3 regions of the Mesorhizobium sp. M1329 genome follow, and region 1 is predicted to be linked to each of the others. Evidence: predicted binding sites of a transcription regulator. Region 1 holds the regulator's gene; each other region holds the start of a gene.

The links. Region 1 encodes PhoB, which activates phosphate uptake and scavenging genes when phosphate is short. Its sites were predicted from a motif close to TGTCATNNANCTGTCAT; they were not measured.
Region 2: NKH21_RS07090 (esterase-like activity of phytase family protein) is a predicted target of PhoB. The motif match lies at 3,816-3,832, and genes of this name have one in related genera.
Region 3: NKH21_RS21470 (RNA degradosome polyphosphate kinase) is a predicted target of PhoB. The motif match lies at 2,655-2,671, and genes of this name have one in related genera.

Annotation. Positions count from the first base shown of each region.
Region 1 covers NZ_JAMYLN010000020.1:51,096-56,832, forward strand. The annotation lists gene pstC (phosphate ABC transporter permease subunit PstC) at 1-504, shown strand, start outside; gene pstA (phosphate ABC transporter permease PstA) at 508-1,359, shown strand; gene pstB (phosphate ABC transporter ATP-binding protein PstB) at 1,356-2,159, shown strand; gene phoU (phosphate signaling complex protein PhoU) at 2,192-2,899, shown strand; gene phoB (phosphate regulon transcriptional regulator PhoB) at 2,916-3,605, shown strand; gene NKH21_RS20215 (ROK family protein) at 3,615-4,859, opposite strand; gene xylF (D-xylose ABC transporter substrate-binding protein) at 5,146-5,737, shown strand, end outside.
Region 2 covers NZ_JAMYLN010000005.1:165,227-170,963, forward strand. The annotation lists gene NKH21_RS07080 (MATE family efflux transporter) at 1-1,111, opposite strand, end outside; gene NKH21_RS07085 (L,D-transpeptidase) at 1,304-2,092, shown strand; gene NKH21_RS07090 (esterase-like activity of phytase family protein) at 2,237-3,715, opposite strand; gene NKH21_RS07095 (TIM barrel protein) at 3,963-4,952, shown strand; gene NKH21_RS07100 (sugar ABC transporter substrate-binding protein) at 4,993-5,737, shown strand, end outside.
Region 3 covers NZ_JAMYLN010000022.1:61,168-66,904, forward strand. The annotation lists gene NKH21_RS21450 (metal-sensing transcriptional repressor) at 1-97, opposite strand, end outside; gene NKH21_RS21455 (TIGR02117 family protein) at 202-873, shown strand; gene NKH21_RS21460 (FAD-dependent monooxygenase) at 1,094-2,329, opposite strand; gene NKH21_RS21465 (zinc-finger domain-containing protein) at 2,349-2,594, opposite strand; gene NKH21_RS21470 (RNA degradosome polyphosphate kinase) at 2,744-4,945, shown strand; gene ppx (exopolyphosphatase) at 4,945-5,737, shown strand, end outside.

The sequences.
Region 1 (5,737 bases):
TTCCACGGCGTGCCGGGACTATCCAGCCTTTTCGCCGGCCCTCCTTACGGCATCGGCCTTCTGACCTCGGCGCTGATCCTCGCCATCATGGTGCTGCCCTTCATCACCTCGATCACCAAGGACGTCTTCGATACGGTGCCGGCGGTGCTGAAGGAATCGGCCTACGGCATCGGCTGCACGACATGGGAAGTGACCCGGCGCGTGGTCATTCCCTATACCCGCATCGGCATCATGGGCGGCGTCATGCTTGGCCTCGGCCGGGCGCTCGGCGAGACCATGGCGGTGACCTTCGTCATCGGCAACGCCCACCGCATCAGCGCCTCTCTGTTCGCGCCGGGCACGACCATCTCGGCCACCATCGCCAATGAATTCACCGAAGCCGACGGCGATCTCTACACCTCCTCGCTGGTTTCGCTCGGCCTGATCCTGTTCGTCATCACCTTCCTGATCCTTGCCGCCGCCCGCTATATGCTGATGCGGATCGACGCCCGTACGGGAGCCTGACCGATGTCGACATCCTCATCGCTCCACAGCCGCCGCAAAGCCAGGAATTCGGTGATGATGGCGCTTTGCGTCGTCGCCGCCGGCATCGGGCTTGCCTGGCTGGCGCTCATCCTCGGCGCGCTGGTCTATAAGGGCACGGCCGGGCTTTCGCTTGCGGTCTTCACCGAGATGACGCCACCACCGGGCGAGGCCGGCGGCCTGCTCAATGCCATTGCGGGAAGCCTGCTGATGACGATCATCGCTGTTGTCGTCGGCACGCCGATCGGCGTGCTGGCGGGAACCTACATGGCCGAATATGGACGTTTCTCGCGCATCACCACCGTCGTCCGCTTCATCAACGACATCCTGTTGTCGGCGCCGTCGATCATCATCGGCTTGTTCGTCTATGAGTTGATGGTGCGGCCAATGGGGCATTTCTCGGCCATTGCCGGCGCCGTTGCGCTTGCCATCCTGGTCATTCCGGTGGTCGTGCGCACCACCGAAGACATGCTCAACCTGGTGCCGAACGCATTACGTGAAGCCGGTGCCGCGATCGGCGCGCCGCGCTGGGTGGTGATCCGTTCGGTCGCCTACCGCGCCGCATTATCCGGCATCGTCACCGGCATATTGCTGGCGATAGCGCGCATTTCCGGCGAGACGGCGCCGCTGCTCTTCACCGCGCTCAACAACCAGTTCTGGAGCAGCAATATCAACGCGCCGATGGCCAGCCTGCCGGTGACCATCTTCCAGTTCGCTCTCAGCCCTTACGAGGAATGGCAGCAACTGGCGTGGACCGGCGCACTCATAATCACCCTGACGGTTCTGGGCTTGAGCATCCTCGCCCGCAGCCTTACCGGACGCAGAGAGGACAGATGACACAGATGTTGTCCCCGGACATGACGATGACCGAAACGGTCGCCGAGAAGACGAAGATCGAGGTCAAGAACCTCAACTTCTACTACGGCCAGAGCAAGGCGCTAAAGGACATCAGCCTGTCGCTGCCCGAGCGCAGCGTCACGGCCTTCATTGGGCCTTCGGGCTGCGGGAAATCGACGCTGCTGCGTGTGTTCAACCGCATCTATGAGCTCTACCCGAAACAGACAGCCGAGGGCCAGGTGCTGCTCGACGGCAAAAACATTCTCGACCGGTCGCAGGATCTCAACCTCCTCAGGACCAAGATCGGCATGGTGTTCCAGAAGCCGACGCCGTTCCCGATGTCGATCTACGAGAACATCGCCTTCGGCGTCAGGCTCTACGAAAACCTCGGCAAGTCCGAGATGGACGGCCGCGTCGAACAGGCGTTGAAGCGCGCCGCGCTGTGGAGCGAGGTCAAGGACAAACTCAACGCCAGCGGCTTGAGCCTGTCCGGCGGCCAGCAGCAGCGGCTCTGTATCGCCCGCACCGTGGCCGTGAAGCCGGAAGTCATTCTGCTCGACGAACCGGCGTCCGCACTCGACCCATTGTCGACCGCCAAGATCGAGGAACTGATCGACGAATTGCAAGCCGACTACACGATCGTCATCGTCACCCACAACATGCAGCAGGCGGCGCGCGTGTCGCGCCAGACCGCCTTCATGTATCTGGGTGAACTGGTCGAGTTCGACCGGACCGAGAAGATCTTCACGTCGCCCCGCGAGAAGCGCACGCAGGATTATATCACCGGCCGCTTCGGCTGAGCCGTTCCGATCATGCATATGAGGACAGGACCATGGGCGAACACACAGTCGCTTCTTTCGACGAGGATCTCGAGCAGATCAGCAAGCTGATCCGCGACATGGCCGACCTCGCCGGTTCGATGGTCGGCGGGGCGACCAAGGCCCTGTTGAATTCCGACAACGTGTTGGCGCAACGCGTCGTTTCCGACGACGCCATCATGGATGCGCGTCAACGCGAACTGGACGACCGCGCCATCACCCTGATCGCCAAACGCCAGCCGATGGCCCACGATCTTCGCCATGTGGTCGGAGCGATCCGCATGGCCGGCGACCTCGAACGCATCGGCGACCTTGCCAAGAATATCGCCAAGCGTGTGAGTGCGGTCGGCCTCAGCGTCACGCCGCGCGACTTGTCGCATTCCATCGACGCGATGGCGCAGCTGGTGCTCATCCAGGTGCAGGGCGTCATCGAGGAGTATGCTGCAGGCGATGCGGCCGCGTTGGCCAAGCTGCGTGCCGCCGACGAGCGCATTGACGTCAAATACACGTCCGTGTTCCGCGAGCTATTGACCTACATGATGGAAGATCCGCGCAACATCACCGCTTGCACGCACCTGCTGTTCTGCGCCAAGAATCTGGAGCGGATCGGCGACCATGTCACCAACATCGCCGAAAATGCGTATTATGTGCTGACCGGCGAGCAATTGCCGGTCAATCGTCCGAAGCAGGACGAAACGACAATGTCCGCGCCGGTGACATGATGGGGGTGCCCAGCTGATGATCGCACCACGAGTAATGGTGGTGGAGGACGAGGAGCCGTTGGGTGTGCTGCTCCGCTACAATCTCGAATCCGAAGGCTACCAGGTCGAGGTGGTGACACGCGGCGACGAAGCCGAGATCCGTTTGCAGGAGAATGTGCCCGACCTTCTGGTGCTCGACTGGATGATACCAGCGGTTTCCGGCATCGAGCTCTGCCGCCGGTTGCGGGTGCGCCCCGAAACCGAGCGGCTGCCGATCATCATGCTGACCGCGCGCGGCGAGGAGAGCGACCGGGTGCGCGGTCTTTCGACCGGCGCCGACGACTATCTGGTCAAACCGTTTTCTACACCGGAATTCATGGCCAGGGTCAAGGCGCTGCTGCGCCGCGCCAAGCCGGAAGTGCTGTCCAGCGTGCTGAAGGTCGGCGACATCGTGCTCGATCGCGAATCGCACAGGGTCTATCGCAAGAAGAGCGAGATCAGGCTCGGACCGACCGAATTCCGGCTGCTGGAGTTTATGATGCGGCATCCGGGCCGCGTCTTCTCGCGCAGCCAGTTGCTCGATAATGTCTGGGGCGAGACGATCTACATCGACGAACGCACAGTGGACGTCCATGTCGGCCGGCTGCGCAAAGCCGTCAATAACGGCCGCATGCCGGATGTCATCCGCACCATCCGCGGTGCCGGTTATGCGATCAGGGAAGATTGATCCGCCTGGTCAGGCGACGTTCTTTCGGACGCCGGGCCTCATTTGCGCGCCCGGCGCGAAAATCTCCTGGTCGACGAAGCTTAACGCCCGCATCGCGCAGCCTTCGCGGATCAGCGGCAATTCGTTCGGCTCAGTGTCGAAAGAGATCGAGCCGGAATGCTGGCCGCCGGCGGTCTGTGCGATTGCCTTGCGCAAGGCCGGCTCGATCAGATCGAAGGCGGCGGCACTGGCGCCGACCATCGCGACCGGTGCCGGATCGATCAGCGCGAACAGCGAGCCGAGACCGAAACCCAGCGCTTCGCCGGCCTTGCAGTAGGCCTCGCGTTCCGGCCCATCTTTCTCGCGCGCCCGGGCCGCCAGGGCGCGCATGTCGGCGTCGCTGACGTCGGCGACCGGTTCGCTGTCTTCGCTCATCTGCCTGGCGTTGCGCCAGATGGCGTAGTTGCCGGCATAGGCCTCGATGCAGCCGCGTCGTCCGCAACGGCAGAGCGCGCCGCCTGGACGATGGATCATGTGGCCAAACTCGCCGCCCGAGGAATGCGTGCCGGTGAACAGCTCGCCCTTCAACACTAGCCCCATGCCGATGCCATGCGAAAGCAGGATGGCGATGAAGTCGTCGCGATAGCGGTCCGGCTTGCGCCAGCGCAGAGCCACCGCCATCATATTGCAGTCGTTCTCCACCGTTGCCGGGATGCCGAATTCGTCCTCCAGCATGTCGGCAAAGGCAATGTCGGTCTGCGGCGTGATCGGCGACCACAGCATGGCGCGTGCAGGGGAGTCGGTAATGCCCTGGATAGCTAGGGCGATGCGGGCGACACTGCGGACGTCAAGGTCTGGATCCTCAAGTCGGCGCCGGACGATGGCCATGCATTCGCGGATCAGTTCGTCGCGCGGCATGGTCAGCGTGTCCAGCCGGCGCTGTTCCTCGGCGACCACCTGTCCCGCATAGTCGATAATGGCGGCCGACAGGAAATTCAGCGACAACACCACGGTCAACACCGCCGCAGCTTCCGGGTTGAGGGCGAGGCCGACCTGCGGACGACCGCGTTTCAACGAAACGGGCTCGCTTGCCTTGCTCTCGGCGAGGATGCCTTCCCGTATCAGGTCGGAGGAGATCGCCGATATGGTCGAATGGCTGAGGCCGGTGGTTGCTGCGATCTCAGTACGCGATGGCTGGCCGGCCCGGCGCACCGCCGAGATCACCATCGCCCGGTTGCGCCGGCGCAAATCGTCATGGCGGATTCCGACCGACATCGTTTTGCTTTCCTCCCGGTTGCCGCGGCCGCTCATGAACCGGAAGCCGTCGGTAATGTCCGACAAACAGTGTCGGATGCAGGCAAATAGTGTCAGATGCGGGTGGCGCTGTCATCGTTTATTCCGACGCTCGAAAAAACTCGCAAAGTCATCAAAATCCATCAGAATCGATGTTGACAGCAGCCGGAGATCGGGCCAGTATTTTTTCGAGGCTCGAAAAAATTAGAGCTTCTAAGCTGGTCTTTGAGCCAATTGGTCACGCCGTACGCGGCGCAGGGAGGATATGATGAAGAAATTCACGACCGCCATTCTGGCGGGTGTCGCCATGACGCTGGCGCTGGCGTCGGTGGCGCAGGCTAAAGACAAGGTCATCGGCGTTTCCTGGTCGAACTTCCAGGAAGAGCGCTGGAAGACCGACGAGGCCGCAATGAAGGCGGCCATCGAGGCCGCCGGCGACAAGTATATTTCCGCCGACGCGCAGTCCAACCCCGGCAAGCAGCTCACCGACGTCGAGAGCCTGATCTCGCAGGGCGCCAACGCACTGATCATCCTTGCGCAGGACGCCTCGGCCATCGGGCCGGCCGTGCAGAAGGCGCTGGACGAAGGTATTCCGGTTGTCGGCTACGACCGGCTGATCGAGAACAAGGACGTCTTTTACCTGACCTTTGACAACAAGGAAGTCGGCCGCATGCAGGCCCGCGAAGTGTTCAAGGTGAAGCCGGAAGGCAACTACGTCTTCATCAAGGGCTCGGGTGCCGATCCGAATGCCGATTTCCTGTTTGCCGGTTCGATGGAAGTGCTGAAGGACGCTATCGACAGCGGCAAGATCAAGAATGTCGGCGAGGCCTATACCGACGGCTGGCTGCCGGCCAACGCCC
Region 2 (5,737 bases), on a different contig from region 1:
GAGTGGCGATGTCGATTGCTGCACTGTCGCTGCCGAGGAAGAGGCTGAGCACCGCGCGATCGAATACGAACAGCAGCGCGACAAGCACGCCGGTGAGCACAAGGTTGAAGCCGACGCCGGAGGCGGCGATGCGGCCGATCCGGTCCCAGCGCCCGGCGCCGACATTTTGCGCCGCCATGGACGACACCGCGGCGCCGATGGCGAGTGCCGGCATCTGGATATAGGTCCAGAGCTGTGCGGCTATGCCGTAGGCGGCTGCGACCTGCGAGCCGTACGAATTGACCATGCCCATCACCGTCAGAGCCGCGGACGAGACGACGATCATCTGCAGGCCCATCGGCACGCCCTTGAAGACGACAAGTCGCAGCAGCGCCGGGTCCGGCCGCAGCAGAGCAAGATTGGCGCCGGCCAGCCGCAGCGGGTGCTTGCGCGCATAAAGCACGATCAGGATGGCAACCACGCTTACCGTCTGGCCGATCAGCGTCGAGGCGGCCGAGCCGGCGATGCCGAGTTCGGGGAACGGGCCGATGCCGAGGATGAGCAACGGGTTCAAAATGACGTCGAGCACGACGGCCAGCGCCATGAAGAGGAAAGGCGTGCGCGAGTCGCCGGCGCCGCGCAGCACTGTCATGACGAAGGAGAGCAGGTTCATCATCGGCACGGCCAGGAAGATGATGCGCAGATAGGAGCGCGCCAGCGGCAAAGCATCGGCCGGCGTGCCGAGTGCATCGAGGATCGCATCGACCCAGATCCAGCCGCAGACCGCGAACACCACCGAGACGAGGAAGAAGAAGGTGGCGCTGGTGCCGACGATGCGCCGGGCTTCGGGCAGGTCACGAGCGCCGACGGATTGCGCGACCAGGATGGTCGCCGCCATGCCGATGCCGAAGACGGTGCCGAGGATGAGAAACAGCACGAGGTTTGCATTGGACGTGGCGGTCAGCGCCGCTTCACCGAGGAAACGACCGACCCACACGGCATTGATCGAGCCGTTGAGCGACTGCAGCACATTGGAGCCGAGCACCGGCAGGGCAAACAGCAAAAGGGTGCGCGGGATAGGCCCACTGGTGAGGTCGCCGGTCCGCCGGCGCGGGGGCATGTTGTCGTCCATGGCAGGCAACTCGGCGAAGGCTTGTCTTGAGTCCGCAATGATTGCCGATTTAACGGGAGAGGTCGATGCGGCGTCGCAAATTCCGCCTGGCGTGCCTTGATCTAAGCATTTCTCAAACCTTCCGGAATCGTATATTGATCCTGCACGCGTGGGGCCGCATTTCCTGGATCTCATGGGCAAGCCGGGGGGCTCATGTCCGATATTCCGTTGTTTTTTGAGCGCCTGAACCGGCGCGCCTTTCTCGGTGCATCGGCTCTGGGCGCGGCCTCCGTGGCTCTTTCGGCGTGCACCACGACGGACGTGGCGGCGCCGCCGGTGACAGCGGCGCCAAGCGAGCCGGCTTTCGGCGATGCCGCAAGCATGTATGCGGCGCGCGTCGACGAGGGCTATCAACTGCCGGCAATACCGGTAGCCAAGATCGATCCGAAATTCGTCCGCCAAATCGTGTCCGATCCGACCGGTGAAAAACCGGGCACGATCGTCGTCGATACTTCCGAGCACTTCCTCTACCTGGTGCGCGACGGCGGCAAGGCAATTCGCTACGGCGTCAGCCTCGGCAAGGCCGGTTTCGGATGGACCGGCAGTGCCGTGGTTCAGGCGAGAAAGAAGTGGCCGGTGTGGACGCCGCCGCCGGAAATGATCCAGCGCCGGCCGGAACTGGCGAAATACAAGGACGGCATGCCGCCCGGTCCGCACAGCCCGCTGGGCGCCCGCGCGCTGTATCTCTTCCGCGACGGCAAGGACACGATGTACCGGCTGCACGGCACACCGGAGTGGGATTCCATTGGGAGGAACGCTTCATCCGGCTGTGTGCGCTTCATGAATCAGGACATTATCGACCTCTACAGCCGCGTCGACGGCGTCGCGCCGGTCTTCGTGCGCCCGAACCTGTCGGCCGCCGGGAAGATCGCCGCCGTGTCGAACAGGACGGCTGAGCCGATCGATGCCGGCGTGCCAAGGGACGCGGAGATGCTGAAGTGAGTGCCCTCGTGCCGCAACCCCGTTTCACGGCGCATTGATCCTTTAAGACCATTTCTTGCGCGGGCGAGCCGCAACTGAAGCGCACGACCGTTCAATCGCCGGCTCAGGCGGACGCGTTCGGCGCGTCCGCCTGTATGGGTGCCGCTACTTCTTGGCGAGGCCGGGAATCGTGACCTGATAAACCAGGAACATGGTGTCGACATCGGCGCCATCCTCGGCCTTGTAGGCCGCGCCGACCTGGAAACCGTCCTGGGTGAGGAAGTCGTTGTCATTGGCGACGAACAGAAAATAGTCGTCGGGCAGCTTTGGATCGAGGACGCTCACCACCGACATCGCCTCCCACTTCTCTGAGAGGTTGTTGCGGTCGTTGGGCGCGCCATTGTGCAGCCCGAAGCGGCCGAGCTCGCTCTTGTCGTTGATGTCGATGAACGGCGTCAGCTTGGCGGGCGTCACCGATGCATCGAGCTCACCCTTGGGCGCAACCGGCTTGTCCTTGTCGAACTCTGTGCCGGCGATATCGGTTGCCGCCGACACATCGACGATGCTGATCTCGCGATGGAGCGAAGTGTCGCCCTTCAGCCCTTGGCCGTTGCCGCTGTCGCGCGCCAGCATCAGGAAGGTCTTGTCCGACAGCGCCACGATTTCGCTCTGCGCGGCGATCTTGGTTTTGCCCTTGGCATCGGTGAACACCGGCAGCGGCACGACATATTCATGCGCGAGCTTGAGTTGGTCAGGATCCGAAGCATCGTAGACCAGCGCGCGCGTGTTCCGGCGCGTCGAGGGCGAATCGCCGCCATCTTGTCTGGGTGCCGACTGCAGCACGGCGATCAGGAACTTGCCGTCGGGCGTCAGTGCCATGCCTTCAAGGCCCTGGTTGTTCTGGCGGCCGGTTTCGGGATCCTTCGGATCTGGGTCCGCCGCGCCAGGTCCCGGATTGTCGGACGCGAAGTTCGGCGTGCCATGACGCATCGGGACAAGCGCCGCCGGCGGCTGCGTTGCCGACATCAGACGCCCATTGGCGGAGAAGCGATAGATGTTCGGGCCGTATTCGTCCGAGATGAACATGGTGCCGTCGGGCAGCCGCACGATCGCCTCGTTGTCGAGCGCAAGCTTGCCGTTGGCTTCGGGCAGGATCGGCATGTCGTCGGCCGCGGCGCGCACGCCGTTGAGCGGATCGAGGCCGGTTGCGTCGGCGCCCTTGTCGTCGGTCAAAAGCATGGTGTCGGCTAAGGTTGCCTTGAGGCCCGACTGTTCCTGCCCGGCGGCTGGTGTGGCACCCGGCGCGGCCGGCGCGAACTCGATGGCGATCGTGTTGAAACGCGAGCGATAGTCGGTGGTGCCGACGACATTGTAGCCGCGATCCGGCAGCAGCCAAAGCGAGCCCTTGTAGCCGTCCGCCCCATGGGTCCAGCCGGCAGCATCGATCGACATGCCGGAGCCGGACCCAAACGTCTCGCCGAACTTGTCCTTCTGGCTGGCCGGGATGCGGCCGACACCGACTAGGCCCTTGTTGACGAAGCTGACGCCGCCGACTGTCGCGGCGTTTTCAGCCAAGGCCGGGGTCAAGGCGGTGAACATCGCCAGCGCGACGGCGAGGGACGCGGTTCGGTGCAGGTTTTTCATGGATATCCTCCTTGAGACAAAGCTGCCGGGATCTGAAAAGGCGTCGCGTCGCATCAAGGACGCCGCGTAAGCCTTCGGAGAAGCGATCTAGGACGCGAACGTGATACTTGCGTGACAGTGCCGCGCTTGCTTGTCCCCCGTGGTCGCAACTGGCCTGGGTATGGCGAATTCGTCGTCGCCGAGCGAGCCATTAACAACTTTACAAGTAATCATTCTTGTGTAAAGTTATGACAATGAAAGGACCCCGATGACCGCCTATCGTTTCGCCACCCGCCTCAATTCCTTTGCCTCGCGGCCACAGTCCGAGTGGCCCGATCTTGTCGGCAAACCGTCCATGCTGCAAATGGCGGCACGTGCGGCGAAGGTTGCGGAGTTGACCGATCTCGACCTCAACTTTCCCGACCATGTCGATGAAAAACCTGCGGAAATGGCGCGCAAACTCGGCGATTTCGGGCTTTCGATCAATGGCTTCGCCATGCGCTACTACTCTAACCCGGCTTTCAAGCTCGGCGCCTTCACCAACCCGGATCCTTCCGTTCGCCGCGAGGCCATCGACCTGACCAAGGCCGGCATCGACGCCGCGCGCGATGCCGGCGCCAGCCTGATGACATTGTGGTTGGGGCAGGATGGCTTCGACTACGCCTTCCAAGCTGACTACGCAACACTCTGGCAACACGAAATCGATGGCATTCGTGAAGTAGTGGCGCATGACCCGGGCTGTCAGATCAGCCTTGAATACAAACCCAACGAGCCGCGCTCCTACAGCCTGATGCCCGATGCGGCGACGACATTGCTGGCGATCCGCGAGATCGGCCTGCCCAATCTCGGCGTGACGCTCGATTTCGCGCATGTGCTCTATGCCGACGAGCAGCCGGCCTTTGCCGCAGCACTCGTGGCGCGCCATAGCAAGCTGCTCGGCGTGCATCTCAACGACGGCTACGCCAAGCGCGACGACGGCCTGATGGTCGGCGCAGTGCACACGCTGCAGACGATCGAGCTGCTCAGGCAGATCCGCCGCGACGGCTATGCCGGGGCAATCTACTTCGACACGTTCCCCGACATGACCGGGCTCGACCCGGTCCACGAATGCGAAGTCAACATCGCGACTGTCAAGCGCATGCTGCGCGTCGTCGATCGGCTGGAAAAGGACAATCGCCTATCCACTGCCATCGACCGTCAGGACGCGGTCGCCTCGCAGGCCATAATCCAGGAAGCCATGCTCGGGCCGGACAGCTGAGGCCGGGGCCATCACTGTTTTCAACAAGGGAGGAAAGACCATGAAATTTCTGCTTGCCACCGCTACCGCTGCACTGATGGCGCTGTCCGTAAGGTCCTCGTTTTCCGCGGACCTCGCGCCGCTCAATTCCGACACCGAGAAGGATCGCATCGACTGGTCGCAGCTCGAGGCCAAGTTCGGGGCTTTCCCCAAGCTGCCCGAGGGCACCAAGGCGGGTGCGGTCTCCAAGACGCTGACCAACGAATACTGGCGCTCGCTGGGAGAGGGCTACAAGTCGTTCGGCGACCGCACCGGCGTACCCGTCGTCTACCAAGCGGCGCAAAGCGAGGGCGACCAGCTCGGGCAGCTCACCATCGCCGAAGGCCTGGTCACGCAAGGCTACAACGTGCTTCTCGTCTCGCCGCAGACCGACTCCAACTTGCAGCCGATCATGGAACAGGCCAAGGCAGCCAATGTGCCGGTGGTTAACGTCAATGACGCGGTCATCCCGCAGGCCGAGCACTATGTCGGCAATGTCCAGCGCGACAACGGCGTGCGCGTCGCCAAATGGTTCATCAAGAACCGGCCGGATGGCGGCAAGGTTGCCATCGTCGAAGGCCAGGCCGGCGTCTACGCCGCCGTCCAGCGCACCGACGGCTTCAAGACCACCATCACCGAGGCTGGCAAATTCGAGGTCGTCGCCAGCGTCCCCGGCAACTGGGATCGCCAGACCTCCTACGACGCGGCCACCAACATCCTGCAGCAGCACCCCGACCTGATCGGCTTCTATGCCAACAATGACGGCA
Region 3 (5,737 bases), on a different contig from region 1:
GCGCCTCGATCATGGCCAGCACCGCCGCAAGGTGGCCTTGCGCGCGCTTCAGCCGCTTTATGATGGAAGGATGCGAGGCGTGGAGGTGATCTGACATGCCTCAGCATATCCTCCGGGGGAGGATATGCGTCAAGCTCTAAGTCAGCTGTGCAACTTTCGGAGAGGCTTCACCTTGAGCGTTGCTTGTTCTATGCCTTTCCCATGAAGAAGCTTGCCCGTTTTCTTGGCCTGCTGGTCGTTGCAGCAGTCCTTGCGGTGGCGCTGGGCACGCTGCTGCCGCGCCCGCTCTGGCCGGCGGCCATTGCCGATCCGATCGGCACAAGCCACCGTATCCTGGTGCTGCAAAATCCGATCCACACCGACATCGCCATCCCGGTCGACGACGATGTGCGCCGGCGCTTCCACTTTCTGGTCGATGCCGGCATTCCGGTCGACATGGCGGAGGTCCGCTACATCGTCTTCGGCTGGGGCGGCCGCGCCTTCTATCTGGAGACGCCGACCTGGTCGGAGCTGAAGGCAGTGCCGGTGATGAAGGCGCTGACCGTCGATGCCTCGGTGATGCATGTCGACATTTCCGGCGAAATCGCCGAGCCGCATCCCGACGTCGCCGGCTTCGATATCGGCGACGAACGCTTTACCGCGCTGCTCGATTACATTGCGGCAAGTTTCCAGCAGGGGCCGAACGGGGCCATCCTGATCGAGAATGCGGCCTATTCCCGCTTCGATCGTTTCTTCGAAGCCAATGGTCATTTCAATTCGCTGATCGGCTGCAACACCCGGACGGCGGCGGCACTGCGCACGGCCGGCCTGCGCACCGGATGGTGGAATCCGCTGCCGGCCTCACTCGGCCTGTCGATGCGGCTTTACAATTGACCGGGCGTTTCCAGCCGATCAGAGCCGCGATCCTTCGCGCGCCACTCTGTCCTATCGGACATCTCCCCCACGAGGGGGGAGATTAGCGGCTTCGGCGCCTTGCCAGGTCATGCAACCTTGAAGATTGGCGAAAGCCAATGTGATGGCCAATCTCCCCCCAATTGGGGGAGATGTCCGGCAGGACAGAGAGGGGCGCTGTCCCGCCAGCCTGTCGTGCGTATCATCGCGCGCCATCGTCCAACGCCCGCCAGCCATAGAGCCAGTCGAGATCGGCGGCGAGCTTTTCGGGTGAGCGCATCGCCAGGAACAGGTTGCGGACCATCGCCACCGGCCCGGCCGCATGCCAGGCGAGGCGATTGACGGCGCCGCGGCGGGCAACCTGGGCGACGCGCGGCCGCCGCGCCTGTTCCCAGGCGGCAAGTGCCCGCTCAAGATCGGCTGGCGAAGCGGCAACGAAGCCGGCAAGCGTCGCCGCGTCCTCGATCGCCATCGCCGCGCCCTGCGCGGCAAACGGCGTCATCGCGTGCGCCGCATCGCCGATCAGCGCGATGCCTTGCGGCGTCGTCCACCGCCGCTGCTCGACGGTGTGGATCGGCCATGCCGTCCATGGTGCCGCTTCGCTCGCCAGACGGACCAGCGCCGGCGCGGTACCGTGCATGGCGCTTGAGAGGCTGGCGGGGTCGGCATGCCCCGACCAGCCCTCGGCGATACGCTTGCCCTTGGTGAAGGCGGCGAGATTGAAGGCAGTGCCACGGCTGACCGGATAAGCGACCATATGGAAGCCGGGATAGAGGAATGCGCTAACGCAATCGGGCGCACCGATCACCTTTAGGGCTTGTCCGGCGGGGCTGTCGGCGGCCACCGTGGCGCGCCAGGCAAGCTCGCCCGAAAACCGGCTCCTACCGAATTCGGCCGCCTTGCGGGCAAGCGTTTCTCGCACCGAAGACCAGACGCCATCCGCGCCGATCAGCAACGATGCTTCCGTTTTGATGGCCGTGCCGGCAACCTCTACCGTTGCGGTGATGCCATGCGGTTTGACAGCGGCACCGATGACGAGAGCGCCGGTGACAAGTTCGATGCCGGGCCGCTCGGCTATCCGCTCCATCAGCGCTGACTGCAGATCCGCGCGGTGGGCAACGAGATAGGGCGCGCCCCAGCGCGTTTCGGCCGCCTGGCCAAGCGGTACGCGCGCCAGCTCGCGCAGCGTGGCGGCATCCTTGAGCACGACCGCCTCCGGCCGCACCGCCGTCGGCAGCAGCCGATCGAGTACGCCGAGCTGCCGTAGGATGCGCGTCGCGTTGGGTGAAAGCTGGATACCGGCGCCGGCAGCCTCGAGGTGCTGCGCCTGTTCGAACAGTTTTATCCGATAGCCGCGCTCGGCGAAGGCCAGTGCCGCGCTCAGCCCGGCGACGCCCGCCCCGGCGATGACCACCTGCCGGCACTGCGTTTCCTGCATCAGGCTTATCGCGGAAGAATCAGGCGGCCTGGTCGATATAGAGGCAGCCCGGCGGCTGCGTTTCCAAGGCCTTCAGCTTCGGCGAATAGCGATAGAGCGTCGAGCAGTAGGGGCAGACCTTTTCATTGTCGTCACCCATGTCGAGAAATACATGCGGATGGTCGAAAGGCGGATTGGCGCCGGTGCACATGAATTCCTTGACGCCGATGTCGATTGCCGGATAGCCCGCATCGTTCTGGAAATGGGGAATGGAACCGCCTGCCATCGTCGTCTCCTGATCTTATCGATTGCATCTGGATCATAACCCGTCTCTTTGCAAGATCGATGAAATGAAACTGTCGCAAAAGCCTGTCAGAGGATAAGTTAAGCCGGTTAAGGCTGTGGTCGTCGAACGGTGTGGGAAGAGCGGAAACCATGAACGAACTGAAGCCGGTCCAGAACGAATTCATCACCGTTGAGGCGGCGAGCCGCGAAGGCGGCAATCCCGACCGCTTCGTCAACCGCGAGTTTTCCTGGCTGCAATTCAACCGGCGCGTGCTCGAAGAGTCGCTGAACGCCAATCATCCGCTGCTCGAGCGTGTTCGCTTCCTGTCGATATCGGCAGCCAATCTCGACGAGTTCTTCATGGTCCGCGTCGCCGGTCTTGCCGGCCAGGTGCGCGAGGGCATCGTGCTGAAGAGCCCGGATGGCCGCACGCCCGAGCAGCAGCTCGAACAATTGCTGCGCGAGGTCGAGCGCCTGCAGGAGGACCAGCAAAAAAGCCTTTCGGCGCTGATGCTGCTGCTCGACAAGGAAGGCATTGAGAGCATCACTCGCGAGGCGCTGAGCAAGGACGAGAAGGCCTGGCTGGAGGACCATTTCCAGGAGCAGGTATTTCCGGTGCTGACGCCGTTGTCGATCGATCCGGCGCATCCGTTCCCGTTCATTCCCAATCTCGGTTTCTCGATGGCGCTGCAATTGCGCCACCGCAAGAACGGCGAGGAGATGAGTGCGCTTTTGCGCCTGCCGATGGCGCTGAAGCGGTTCATCCGTTTGCCGGATCGCAAGCGCCATGTCCGCTTCATCCCGCTCGAGGAGGCGGTCGGTCTTTATATCGGCAAGCTGTTCCCAGGCTATGAGGTCAAGGGCTCCGGCACGTTCCGCATCATCCGCGACAGCGATATCGAGGTCGAGGAAGAATCAGAGGATCTGGTGCGGCTGTTCGAGACGGCGCTGAAGCGCCGCCGCCGCGGTTCGGTCATCCGTATCGAATTCGACATGCTGATGCCGCCCGAGTTGCGCGACTTCGTTGCCGGCGAGCTTGGCGTCTCGGCAAGCCGCATCAGCGTGCTCACCGGTCCGCTGGCGCTCAGCCAGATTTCGGAGATCGTCGCCGTCGCCCGCGACGATCTGAAATTCACCCCCTACAATCCGCGCTTTCCCGAGCGCATCCGCGAGCATGGCGGCGATTGCTTTGCCGCCATCCGCGAGAAGGACATCATCGTCCACCACCCCTATGAATCCTTCGACGTCGTGGTGCAGTTCCTGCGCCAGGCAATGGCCGACCCGGAAGTGGTGGCGATCAAGCAGACGCTCTACCGCACCTCCAACGACAGCCCGATCGTGCGCGCTCTGGTCGACGCCGCCGAGGCCGGCAAGTCGGTGACGGCGCTGGTCGAGCTCAAGGCGCGTTTCGACGAGGAGGCCAACATCCGATGGGCGCGCGACCTCGAGCGCGCCGGCGTCCAGGTCGTTTTCGGCTTTCTCGAACTGAAGACCCACGCAAAGATGTCGCTGGTGGTGCGGCGCGAGGATGGGAGGCTGCGCAATTACGTGCATCTGGGCACCGGCAACTACCACCCGGTCACCGCCCGCATCTACACCGACCTGTCCTTCTTCACCACCGACCCGACAATCGCGCGCGATGTCGCCCAATTGTTCAACTTCATCACCGGCTATGCCGAGCCGGCCGAGCAGATGCGGCTGGCCATCTCGCCGTTCACGCTGCGCGACCGCATCCTCCAGCACATTTCGGACGAGATCAGCCACGCGCTGGAGGGCAGGCCGGCCCGCATCTGGATGAAGATGAATGCGCTGGTCGATCCGATCGTCATCGATGCGCTCTACGATGCCAGCCGCGCCGGCGTCGAGATCGATCTCGTCGTGCGCGGCATCTGCTGCCTGAGGCCGCAGGTGCCCGGCCTATCGGAGAACATCAGGGTGAAGTCGATCGTCGGCCGTTTCCTCGAGCACAGCCGCATCTACTGCTTCGGCAACGGCCACGGCCTGCCATCGGACGGGGCGATCGTCTACATCTCCTCGGCCGATTTGATGCCGCGCAATCTCGACCGCCGCGTCGAGACCATGGTGCCGATCACCAATCCAACTGTGCATGAGCAGGTGCTCGGCCAGATCATGCTCGGCAACATCATGGACAACCAGCAAAGTTTCGACGTATTGGCTGACGGAACCTCCCGGCGCGTCGTGCTGGAAGAGGGCGAGGAACCGTTCAACGCGCAGGAATATTTCATGACTAATCCGAGCCTGTCCGGACGGGGCGATGCGTTGAAGTCGCATGCGCCCAAGCGTATCGCGCAGTTCAAACGCCGCAAGAGACAGAACGCAGCGACGGGCTGATGATTTCAGCGTCCCAGGGCCGGCTCCAGGACCGCCGACCGCTGTCCATCATCGATATCGGGTCGAACTCGATCCGTCTTGTCATCTATGAGGGGCTGGCGCGCTCGCCGACCTTGCTGTTCAACGAAAAGATGCTGGCCGGCCTCGGCCGCGGCATCGTTTCGACCGGAAAACTCGATCCCGAGGCGGTGACGCGCTCGATGGAAGAGTTCCGCCGCTTCCGCGCGCTCTCCGACCAGGCCGGCGCGGAGCGCATGTATGTGCTGGCGACCGCCGCCGCTCGCGAGGCCGTCAACGGCCCCGACTTCATCCACCGCGCCGAGGATGTGCTCAAGACCGAGATCCAGGTGCTGAGCGGCCGCGAGGAAGCCCATTATTCGGCACTCGGCGTGATCTCCGGGTTCCACCCGGCCAACGGCATTGCCGGCGACCTTGGCGGCGGCAGCCTCGAACTGATCGACATCGATGGTGAGACGATCGGTGACGGCATCACGCTGCCGTTGGGCGGCTTGCGCCTGCAGGACATGGCGAAGAACTCGCTGGCCCAGGCGGCAAGGATCACGCGCGAGCAACTGGCGCGGGCGAAATTGCTGAAGGGCGGGCAGGGCAGGGCGTTCTACACGGTCGGCGGCACCTGGCGAAACCTCGCCCGGCTGCACATGGAAATGACCAACTACCCGCTCGGCGTCATGCACCATTACGAGATCGGCATCGAAAGCGCCGCGAATTTCCTCCGGCAGGTCGCCAAGGCCGAGATCGACAAGATCAAAGGCATCGAGGGCATCTCCAAGA